2 regions of the Priestia sp. USM5 genome follow, and region 1 is predicted to be linked to the other one. Evidence: riboswitches for the same ligand, from Rfam matches in the RefSeq annotation. Region 1 holds a riboswitch; the other holds the start of a gene.
What was found. Region 1 has a riboswitch for cobalamin ahead of nikA (nickel ABC transporter substrate-binding protein). Riboswitches for the same ligand answer to the same signal wherever they lie in the genome.
Positions count from the first base shown of each region.

Region 2: another riboswitch for cobalamin. It lies ahead of ACWATA_RS11360 ((2Fe-2S) ferredoxin domain-containing protein); the one in region 1 lies ahead of nikA (nickel ABC transporter substrate-binding protein).

Region 1 is NZ_JBSGKN010000001.1:4,145,472-4,151,562, reverse strand. It holds gene ACWATA_RS21840 (TRM11 family SAM-dependent methyltransferase) at 1-86, opposite strand, end outside; gene ACWATA_RS21835 (hypothetical protein) at 347-505, shown strand; gene ACWATA_RS21830 (tautomerase family protein) at 677-1,066, shown strand; gene ftsZ (cell division protein FtsZ) at 1,426-2,430, shown strand; cobalamin riboswitch at 2,433-2,623, shown strand; gene nikA (nickel ABC transporter substrate-binding protein) at 2,768-4,309, shown strand; gene ACWATA_RS21815 (GNAT family N-acetyltransferase) at 4,379-4,906, shown strand; gene ACWATA_RS21810 (YfmQ family protein) at 5,481-5,924, opposite strand.
Region 2 is NZ_JBSGKN010000001.1:2,079,145-2,085,235, reverse strand. It holds gene cobK (precorrin-6A reductase) at 1-68, opposite strand, end outside; gene ACWATA_RS11370 (sirohydrochlorin chelatase) at 65-976, opposite strand; gene cobJ (precorrin-3B C(17)-methyltransferase) at 994-2,616, opposite strand; gene ACWATA_RS11360 ((2Fe-2S) ferredoxin domain-containing protein) at 2,630-3,010, opposite strand; cobalamin riboswitch at 3,112-3,291, opposite strand; cobalamin riboswitch at 3,410-3,588, opposite strand; gene ACWATA_RS11355 (hypothetical protein) at 3,736-3,894, opposite strand; gene ACWATA_RS11350 (M42 family metallopeptidase) at 4,247-5,284, opposite strand; gene ACWATA_RS11345 (cation:dicarboxylate symporter family transporter) at 5,392-6,091, opposite strand, start outside.

The DNA.
Region 1 (6,091 bases):
CGTCTCTCTAATTGACATAGTGAGAGTTCCTCTTCGCTGCATGCGTATGTGTAGATATACTGAGGCAGCTGCGTATGGTTATTCAATATCGTATCATCCTTTATCGTATCTAATTATCCTTCTTCTCAAACAATAGCGAGAAAAGAAGAGAAAAGCAACGAATTTAAATATATTTGGCTGTGAATACTAAATTGAAGCGCTACATAGTCCACTTATTTGACAAAACATGCTAAAATAACTGATGATAACCTGCATGTGCTGCTGTTTATACAAAAGAACTGGATCAAGGTTTCTCAAAAATCATTTATACACTGCTGACATTTTGATGAATAGGAGAGGCTACGTGATGTCTAAAAGTGATCATGAAAAGCAACAGATGAGTCGGGCTGATATGAAAAAACAAGCTAAAACATCCTCGCAAAACCTTGTGATGAACGTACTCATTGCCATTGTATCTGCATGTATTTTAGCTCTTATTATAAATATTTTTGTACTAATGAAATGAGTCGGTCGTTATGCTGCTCATTTCTTTTTATTAGGTTCAGCTTTTATTGAAGAGTTTGAGGTCTCTTTCACTAGAGAGCACATTGTGAATAGCATATCTTTTTTTTACAAATGATAGTTGTGATATGATAAAGCAATAATACATTAGACAAAAAGCTGGAGGTTACTTAGTATGCCATTACTTAGATTTGATGTAATAGAAGGAAGAGACGAAAAAGAGTTAAAAGCATTACTAGACGCTACTCATCGAGCGATGCTAGAAGCCTTTGGCGTCCCAGAACGCGATCGTTATCAAATTGTACATCAGCATCCTGCTCATGAAATGATTATTGAAGATACAGGTCTTGGCTTTGAGAGAAGCAAGGATTTGGTTATTATAAGTGTGACGAGCAAACAGCGAACAGAAGAGCAAAAACAAGCTCTTTACAAATTAATTGTAAAAGAGCTGGGAGAAAGCTGCGGAATTCAGCCAAGCGACATTATGATTTCAATTGTTGAAAACGGTAATGCTGACTGGAGCTTTGGTATGGGAGAAGCTCAATTCTTAACTGGGAAATTATAAAATGGTTTATTATCTAGAGAAGCCCTTATTTCTAAGGGCTTTTTCTCATTTTGTCTATAAAAATATTATTCTCTTAGTCACATCTTACTCAAAATTAAATACAGACATCTGTCAAATGAATGATACAATAAGCTTATATGCCGTTTTGAGTGGGAAAACCAAAAAAGAGTTCGGCGTACTAACTTCAGAACAACAATAATTTTACATAAAGATGTAAAGATTTAAAGGTTAAAAGAGAAATGTATAAAATCTGTAAAACAAAAGAACAGTTACGCGTTAAACATAGGAGTAAAAGGTTCTTCACGTGTTTTTTCGGATAATAAGAGAAAGTAATTTTGATCATTGAGGAGGAACTTAGAATGTTTGGATTTGATGCAGATGTATCGCCATTAGTGCGAATTAAAGTAATTGGAGTCGGCGGTGGAGGAAATAACACCGTTAACCGTATGATTGAACATGGTGTACAAGGGGTAGAATTTATCGCCGTTAATACGGATGCTCAGGCGCTTAATTTATCTAAAGCAGATGTGAAAATGCAGATTGGTGCGGCATTAACGCGAGGATTAGGTGCAGGAGCTAATCCAGAAGTAGGAAGAGAAGCTGCAGAAGAAAGCAGAGAGCAAATTCAAGAAGTACTGCAAGGCGCAGATATGGTATTCGTAACAGCTGGCATGGGGGGAGGCACTGGTACTGGAGCAGCTCCGGTTATTGCCCAAATTGCCCGTGAACTAAATGCTTTAACAATTGGAGTAGTTACTCGCCCTTTCAAGTTTGAAGGAAATAAACGTACCAAGCAAGCAGTAGGCGGTATTACTGCGATGAATGAATCGGTAGATACCCTTATTGTCATTCCAAACGACCGCTTGCTTGAAATCGTTGATAAAAAGACACCTATGCTTGAAGCATTCCGTGAAGCAGATAATGTTCTTCGCCAAGGTATTCAAGGTATTTCAGATTTAATCGCTGTTCCGGGGCTGATTAACCTTGACTTTGCTGATGTAAAAACAATTATGTCTAATCAAGGATTTGCGCTTATGGGTATCGGACGAGCTTCGGGATCAGATCGAGCAATTGAAGCAGCGAAAAAAGCGATTTCTAGTCCGCTGCTAGATGCATCGATTGATGGAGCAAGAGGCGTGCTGCTGAACATTACGAGCGGCAGCAGCCTGAGTCTTTACGAAGTACAGGAAGCAGCAGATATTGTCACGTCCGCTTCTGATCAGGACTTAAATATGATTTTTGGATCTGTGATTAATGAAGATTTAAAGGACGAAATGATGGTAACCGTTATTGCCACTGGATTTGATGATGAAGATATTTCACCATCAGCTTCCACTTCTAGAGTTTCAAGAGCACGCTACTAAATTAAATAACCAGCTTTTATGGTGGCAATTGTTTTTCAATTGCCTTAAAAGGGAATCCGGTGAAAATCCGGAGCGGTCCCGCCACTGTAACAAGGAGCCTTATGTCAAAAAGCCACTGTCTATTTAGAGACGGGAAGGCGGTATAAGGCAATGACTTGAAGCCAGGAGACCTGCCATAAATCGCAGCACACAATAACCTACGAGGATAGGGAGGTGTTTTGGCAGAATCAAAAATACGATAAACAAGGGATACGTTTATCTGAATTTGTTGTGAAGGCAAGCACTTCTTTTTAGAAGTGCTTTTTTTTGTGTATTAAAATAGAAGGTGGAAAAATGAATGATAAATAATAAAAAACTTGTATCTATGATATTTCTCGTGTTACTTTGCCTCACTGCTTGCGCTCCTAATGAAGAGAGCGTAAGTATAAAAGAAAGAAAGAAAACGGATAAAAGTGTGACGTTTTTATTTAATTTTACATCTGCAACGCTTGATCCTCATACGGACGATAATTATACAGCAGTTCGTGGGGGAGTAGGGGAGACGCTTGTTAAAATCAACGACGATTTAAAAATAAAGCCTTGGCTTGCTGAAAAGTGGGAAACGAAAGATAACGGCCTTACATGGACATTTATGATAAGAAAGAACATCACGTTTCAAAATGGAAAAGCGCTGAATGCAAATGCCGTTAAGTCTTCTCTTCAAAGAACGATAGACCAAAGTTATGCGATGAAAAACGCTTTAAATATTAAAGAAATGAAAGCGAACAGTCATGCGCTGACAATTACATTAAAAGAAACAATGCCTAAATTTCCTTCTGAATTAGTGCATCCAAATACAGCTATTATAGATGTTGATGCTTCTAATATAGCTAAGAAGCCCATTGGTACGGGTCCATTTCGCGTCTTGTCTTTTGATCAAGGAAATCAAGTAAAATTAGAAAGATATGAAAATTATTGGGGTGGAAAAGTGAAATTGAAAAGTGCGATCTTTGGATTTAACGAAGATGCTAATGCGCGAGTTGCTGCTCTTCAATCTGGAACAGCCGATATTATTTATCGCCCGCCTTTAGAAAGCTTGGGCACTTTACAAACAGATCCGTCTTTTAAAGTAAGTGGAGTACCTAGTGTGCGCACCCATTTATTGCTTTACAATCAAACTAATGACGCATTAAAAGACGAAAATGTAAGAAAAGCTATCGATACCTTATTGAACCGAAAAGAAATTGTTAGCAGCATCATGAACAATCAAGCGGCAGCGGCTCGAGGTCCATTTTTACCCCAATTACCTTTTGCTGATAGTACTGCTAATGAGCAAAGAGGTATGACATCTGCTAAAAAATATTTAGAGAAAGCAGGCTATCAAATCAAAAATGACAAAGCAATCAAAAATGGAAAGCCACTATCGCTCTCTCTTGTCACATATAGTTCTTTGCCAGAACTGCCTTTAATTGCTCAGCTTATACAGTCTAATGCCAAAGAGTTAGGAATTACTATTAAGATTCACCTAGTTGAAGATAGCGATGAATATGTAATGGCAAAAGATGATTGGGATTTAGCATTGTACAGCCTTATCACAGCACCTAGAGGAGATGCCAGCTATTATTTAAGTACGAACTATTTGCCCGGCGGTGGTTTAAATGCCAGCCGGATTAATGATGATACGCTAACAAAAATGATAGAACAGTTAAATTCAACAGTAGATGACGCAAAACGAGATCAGTTAGCCAAACAAGCAACCGCTTTGATTAATAGAAAAATGCTGACGTCATCGATTGTACATCCAAACATTGTTGTTGCTTATAATCAAAAAGTGAAAAACTGGACAACAAATCCAAGCGAGTATTATATGCTGACTCAGCATTTAGACGTAACGCCGTAGTTAACATTGCAGCATAAGCAGAGAAAAGAAAAAGTATACAATGATCGTTAAAAGGATGTGACAGTAAACGTGCAAGAAGTACAAATGTATCAAATTAAAGAAGTAAAAGAAAAGGATGCTGAAGTGATTCAGTTTGTCATGAATATGCGGAATGAGCTATTTCCTATGCTGGAAAAAAATCAGCTTCCTGTGGATTTGCTTCATTTTAATGAACATTACGTTCAAGCGAAAGACGCTGCTTTTTTTGCAGCTGTTACGGAAAATCAACAAGTAATTGGAACCATTGGTTTATACGCTTACGATGGACGGTTTCATGCATTAAAAGAGCGATATGAACATAGAACTGCAGCTGAGGTTGTAAAATGCTATGTCGATCCAGCGTACCGGCGTCTAGGCATTGGACAGCAGCTGTTAAAAGCAGTTGAACAATTTGCCCAAAGTCATTTTTATGACACGCTGTATCTGCATACTCATCCTTTCTTACCTGGCGCTATTCCTTTTTGGGCTTCACAAGGCTTTATCAAAAGGCTAGCTGAACAGGACGAACCATGGAATACGCTGCACATGGACAGAAAAATACAACGAGTCGTAACGTAACGAGATCATACAGTAATTACCATGGAATCTGTATATGGGCTCATGCTATAATGAACGTAACTTACATTTATAGCCTGTAGGGCAAGTCCTTACAGAAAAGAACCACGTTTCGAATTGGCTGAAACGTGGTTTTTTTCTATAAAAAACAAGTAACAAAATATTTTTAAAAATATATATGAAATCGCTTTCAAAATAATGAAATATATTATATAATTACTAGTGTTGTGTTGTACTTTGTTAGTGTTAAATCAATATCCTACATGTGTGAGCCGATTGCCTTATGGTAGTCGGCTTCCTTTTTTTATAGTAGAAGTCTAAAGGGAAACAGCGTTCGTTAAAATGGCTGTAATTGTCATGATAATAGTTGTCCCAAAGGCCCACTTGAAAAGAAAGAAAAGTAGCAATCATTCCAAACCCTAACAAAGAAAGCATTATCCATCACCTCTTAAAAATTTAGAAAATTCTATTAATTTATGTTATAGCATTAGAATTAATGTTAAAGTTTGGTATTTTTAAATAAGGTAACTTCAAACTAAACCTAAAAACTAAAAAAGCCGCCTTGTAGGCGACTGGTTTAAGCTAGGTCAGCTGTTATGGACTGCTTTTGAAGGTGATCAGACAGAAGGCTGTAGGCGATAATCTTCTTTTTATATTGTTTCACGACGTCGACATGATCATGATAGCTATATACGCATAGTCGAACAGCGTTTTTCCCTTTTTTCGTATCGATAACAAGTGGAGTTTCACTGTCTTCTAGGTGTTTATAATAGTCCTTATTTCCTTCATGGACATAATATTGTTTTAAAAATGTTGCTTTATTAAAATAATCAATCACTTGCATTTTGTCTTTGCCTTCTAAATGTTTCCCATCAACTGTGACAGTAGCGTTTTGATCATCAAGTGTTGGGTGTAATTGAAATTTAGTCATAAGCCATTTGACCACTGGAGTTGGAAGACACGTTATTAATATTTTGAGTGCACTTACAAGAATGATGGAAAGTAATACAATCCATGTCATAGTTAATCATCTCCGCTTAAATTAAATAAGATTACATACTTATTTTACCACAGAGAACATGATTGCTTTTTGTACATTATGTGAACCTTCTTTAGTGAAAAGATGTATATGAAATGCGTTTATTTATGCACATTTAGGGAAATATAAAATTATAACAAATACTACAT
Region 2 (6,091 bases), 2.1 Mb from region 1:
TAACCTTCTTTTTTCACTTGAACAGCTAATGCACGTGCATCGCTAGTTCCCGCTAACAATAAAATCATTTTAACTCGCCGACCTTATCTTCATGGTGGTGATGGTCATGATGGTGATCGTGGTGATGGTGCCCGTGATCATGATCATGATCGTGATGATGATGGTGATCAATATGCTCCATAATGCCGAGGCGATATTGACATGTATCGCAGTTCATTTTCACTTCGCCTTCTAATCCTTCTTCAGCACGTTCTTTTAAAATTGTCTGCAGTTTTGGATGAAAACCGAAATAGCCGGCTAGCTTAAACTCAATGTTTTCATGCTGCATTTTATACTGCTTCACCATTTCTTCCAAACGCTTAATTAGTACTCCTGTAAATAAGAAATACGGAAGAATAACCACTTTTTTAGCGTCCAGTTTTAAACATCGTTCCACTCCTTCATCAATCAATGGAGCGGTCACGCCCATAAAAGAAGTTTCGACGATTTTGTAGTTTGTTTTTTCCCAAAGAAGGCGCGTAATTTTATATAAATCACTGTTTGCATCAGGATCGCTTCCTCCTCGCCCTAAGACAATAACAGCCGTGTCTTCAGCTGGAGTTTCTAAATTTTCTCCTGATTCTTGTAATCTCGTTTTTAAAATTTCAAGGGCTTCTTCATGAACGCCAATGGGACGTCCGTACACGAAGTTTACGTGTGGATATTTTTCCTTAGCTTCATCTATAGCCGCCGGAATATGTATTTTTGAGTGGCCAGCTGGCAAGAGCATAATTGGAACTACAACTACATCTGTCGCTCCTTTTGCCACACATGTATCAATGCCTTGACTTACATTCGGACGTTCAAACTCTAGAAAACACGTTTCTACTAAAATAGATGGGTCCCAATCATGCTTCATAGTCGAGATAAACTCGCGAATTTGATCGTTCCCTTCAGGATCTCTACTTCCATGACCGACAAATAAAACTGATTTCATATAATGCCCTCCCATTTTTAATCTCCACACGGAGCTGGTTCTACTTTTATTTTTGGTGTTATATCTTGATAGTCGAATCCATAAACATTCTTCACACGCTTAAAGAATTTATGAAACCGCTCATTTGGATGACCTTTTTCTTTATATTCATGGACAATGTTCTCCACTATTTCAACAATGTCATCGGGCGCTATGCCTTCCGCCACAATTTGACCTGAATGGGCGTTTCGTCCAACCGTTTTAGCCCCTAAAAATAAGTCAAACGCACCTTTTCTGTAGACAATGCCGATATCTTCTTGAACAGCACCGTAACAGGCCATACCGCATCCATTAATACCAAGCTTCAGCTCTTTTGGCATGTCCATTCCACCGAGACGCTTTTGTAATTGTTCCGTATGCGGGATGGCGTCACTTTTTTCTCCATCACAAAAATCACACGCTTTAATTGTAAACACGTCTCCGACTGGAGATAGTAAAAAGGAAGCTGATTGGAGCTTTTTAATAATCACATCTGGCTGAGCCGTTGGAATTTGCAGTTTGATTTGATGGTCAGGCGTATACTCCATCGTACCTTTTTCACCAACAACTTCTGCTAGTGTTGTCATTTGAACGGGCGTAAACTTCTTATTTGCAAGCCCTGGACTAACTGCCACTTCAAAAATAGACTCAATTGGCTGGTGTACGACCGGTGAAGTAGTTTCACCTAAAATTGCTTGAAGCGCTTCTTCTGCCAGAGCTCGTGAAGCTGCTTTTTCTTCTTTTGTATTCTGAACATCTTCAATAGCTGAAGCCGTTTGCTTTACAGTCTCCTCTTGATCAAGAGCCCATGGTTCTGCTTCTTTTCGAAGTCGCTGATGCGGTCTTAGCGGCTGCTCTGTTTGGTTGAGGGTATATTTCCGCTGATACCCGCGCGGTGTAATCATTAAGTCATCGTAAAAGAACGTAGATGAATTTCCGACAACAACGGTAGTCAGCATGCCTATTTCATGATTTAACATGTCTTTTAAATTGGTCATTACCACTTCTTCACGGTCACGATAAGCGCTTTTCACAAGACCAACAGGCGTATCGGGGGAACGGTATTTTAATAAAATCCTTTGCGCTTCCACAATTTGTCTTGTGCGTCTTCCGCTTTTCGGATTATAAAAAGCTACTACAAAATCTGCTTGTGCAGCTGCTTCGATTCGTTTTTCGATTAACTCCCAAGGCGTAAGGTGGTCACTTAAACTAATCGTACAGGCATCATGCATCACGGGCGCCCCAAGGAGGGATGCGCATGAATTAATAGCCGAAATGCCAGGAATCACTTCCAGCTCTACGCCCGTTTCTTTTTTCCATCCTTTTTCAATCAACACTTCATACACAAGGCCGGCCATTCCGTATACTCCTGCATCTCCGCTTGAAATGACCGCCACGGTTTTTCCCGCTTCAGCTTGCTTTACGGCTTCTTGTGCACGGCTTACTTCTTCGGTCATTCCTGTACTAATAATTTGCTGATTCGTTAATAGTCCTTGAATTAATTCCACATAGGTTTTATAACCAATGATCATATCACTTTCTTGAATGGATTCTCTTGCTCGCTGTGTAATATGTTCAAAGCTTCCTGGGCCGAATCCAATAACTAACAGTTTACCTTTCATGCTAGCTCCTCCTTTATGCGTTACTTTTTACTTTGTCAATTCCTTCTATGGAGTCACTCTTTTCCGGAGAAACAAAACTGTTTTGATCATATTCATAAATAAGTGATTCCTTTATACTGCAGCCTCCTGCTAAATGTTCTTCAACAATTCGATGAGCTACGTTTTCAGTGACCTGCTTGTACCAATCTCCTGAAGGGTACACGATAGCTACAGGAGCATCTTTGCATCTTCCGTTACAGCGCGTACGGGTTGTGTGAACCGCTTCATCTAGATTCAGTTCAGTCACTTTATTTCGAATAGCTTGCGTGGCTTCTTCTCCACCTTTTCTCATACAGCTGCTTCCATTACAAATCAATACGTGATGTTTTGTTCCATTTAAGTTCCACGTCGTCACACTTATTCGCTCCTTTACTAAAAAAACGCCTCTATCAATGATAGAGGCGCAGAAAAATTCAAACTAAGTTTTTGCACTTCCACCTATATCCCGTAGGGTAAGCTTCGCATTAGAAAAAGGCTGGTTTCCTGACTTCGATTCATCACTTGATTGCGCCTTCCCGAATACAGTGGCATATGCAATCAGCTCCTCTTCACAGTGGCGGGTACCGCGCTGGCTTCACACCAGACTTCCCATTTAACGCAATGTGAGCATTGCGCACCTTTTTTGCACGATATGTAGTTTTGTGCTACGAGAAAAACCCGCTTCGCTAATATGCGAGCAGGTAAAACGTCAGAATAAAAGTGTACACGAATGCCACTTTAAGCCAACGTTTCCCTTCCCGCTCCCCGGAGAAATAGAAACTTCACAATAAAGACAGGTCTCCTGACTTGTGTATCATTCTACTTGAGAACCTTCCCGTGATTTTTCCACAGTGGTTATACTCGTTCGTCCACACTTACAGTTGCGGGGGCAGTACTGGTCTTTCACCAGTTTCCCTATTAAGCCTTCTTGGCATCTTTACTGTTGCTGTTTGATATATATGAACCTTTTAAACTATCAGAATAATAGAAGTAACTACCATATCATAGCGTACATTTTTTTTTATTTCAACTCTATTCTTTTCGTAAGATACAAGAAGCTATAAAAAAAACAAGAGCATAAAGTCAGCTCTTGTTTTTTCATTATATAGCTACTAATGTTAAATGAGGATCATTATAATACACGACTTCTGAAAGAACTTTACAGCCATTTGTTTTTGCAAAAGCTTCTCTCGCCTGCGTTTCAGTTTCAAATTCAAACATTTTCATTTCTTTTCCAGCATATACCGTCAGTACCCACATGAAAAGATTCGCCTCCGATTATTGTAGTGATCGCTATATCCACATTATGACGAAACCATATCCTTTTGAAAACCCATTCTACAAAACTTGTCACAAGAAACTTTTAAAAATTTAAAAACATTTTAACTTCTGTAAATGAACAAAATGTACAAAAGGTTTAAGCCGTATTATACCTCTTTAAAAAAGGTGCTTTTTTTACCAACTGTTGCTTCACCAGTAAAAATATATATAGTATTTATTAAAAAAAGAAGCCGGACAGCCGGCTTCTTTTTTAGGAAAGGAAAGTACAGACATCACAGTCCCGTCCTGCTCTTTGTTTTGCATAAAAATACACTAATTAAATATTCCTTTCTTAAAGCAGAACCATGTTCGATTGCACATAGTGGTAAAGAAGCTTGTACGTATGGTTCAATGAATCTTGATGCGTTCTCTCAAACGCATGAGAAGAATCAATTCCTGGACCAATTAAGCCGTGTACGATGTCATGCCCGGCACGAATAGCAGCAGAAGCATCTGATCCGTAAAACGGATAAATATCTAATTTGTACTGAATATCATGCTGCTTAGCTAGCTCCACCAAATGCTTTCTCAAACCGTAATGATATGGGCCGCTTGAATCTTTTACACAAATAGACACGGTGTATTCATCAGTAGATTGTCCATCTCCCATGGCACCCATATCAACCGCTAAGTATTCTACCGTTTGAGGCGTAATATTCGAATTTCCTCCGTATCCAATTTCTTCATTATTTGAAATAAGAAAGTGCGTAGTGTATGGCAGTTCGATCTGCTCTTCTTGAATTGTTTTCATGAGCTGAAGCAATAAAGCTACGCTTGCTTTATCATCGAGATGACGAGATTTAATAAAACCGCTTTTTGTTATTTCTACACGAGGATTAAACGAAACAAAGTCGCCGACTTCAATTCCAAGACTGCGAACATCTTCTGCGCTATGTACTTTTTCATCCAATCGAATTTCTATATTATCTTGATTTCGCTCAGCTTTACCTGCATCTTTATACACATGAACAGATGTTTGATGCATAAGGATGGTCCCTGTAAATACTTCTCCTGCTGACGTTTCGATTTCACAATATTCTCCTTCAATGGAATTGTAGCGGAACCCTCCAATCAAGTCGATTTTCAGACGTCCACTCGGTTTGATTTCTTTTACCATAGCACCTAATGTATCGACATGAGCCGTCAGCATGCGGTGATGATCCGTATCTTTACCGGGAATAGTAGCGACTAAGCCTCCTTTTCGATTGCGATACGTTTGAATATTTAGCTCTTTTACATAGTCTTCGACAAATGAAATCACCTTTTCTGTATTTCCAGAAGGACTGGGAATCGAAACAAGCTTTTTAATTAACTGAACAGTTTCCGTCATTATGACACTTCCTTTGTCTCTCATTTCTTTTATTTTACCATATGTTTCAAAAAAGATAACAGGCAGCTCCAAACAAAAAAGCCAGGCAGCTGCCCGGCTTTTTTGTTTTAAGCTATGTTTGATTTCTTTAATTCATTTGTGTAATTTAATGATTTTTGCTTATCAAACTCGCCTTCAGACTTGGACATTACAATTGCAGCTAAAGCATTTCCTACTACGTTAACTGTGGTACGCATCATATCAAGAATGCGGTCAATTCCTGCAATAAATGCCATGCCTTCAAGAGGGAAGCCCATAGATTCAAGCGTAGCAAGTACAACTACAAACGATGCCCCTGGTACACCAGCCATCCCTTTTGAGGTTAACATTAGCACAAGAAGGAGCTGAATTTGATCCATAATGGAAAGGTCAATGCCGTACATTTGAGCAATAAACAGCGATGCCAGCGCCTGATAAATGGTTGAACCATCTAAATTAAACGTGTAGCCTGTTGGAATAACAAACGATGTAACCGATTTAGAACAACCGAAGTCTTCCATCTTTTTGATAAGAGATGGTAAAACGGCTTCTGAACTTGCTGTTGTAAAAGCAAGAAGCAGCTCGTCTTTTAACACTTTTATGAGCGTAAACATGCTTGTTCCAGCCATTTTAGCAATAATTCCAAGAACCACAAGCACAAAGAAAATCATGGTGAAGTAAACGGCGAACACTAATTTCCCTAATGGAATAAGTGATCCGACACCAAACTTTATAATATTAACACCAATAAGTGCAAATACACCTACTGGAGCAAATTTCATCACCAAA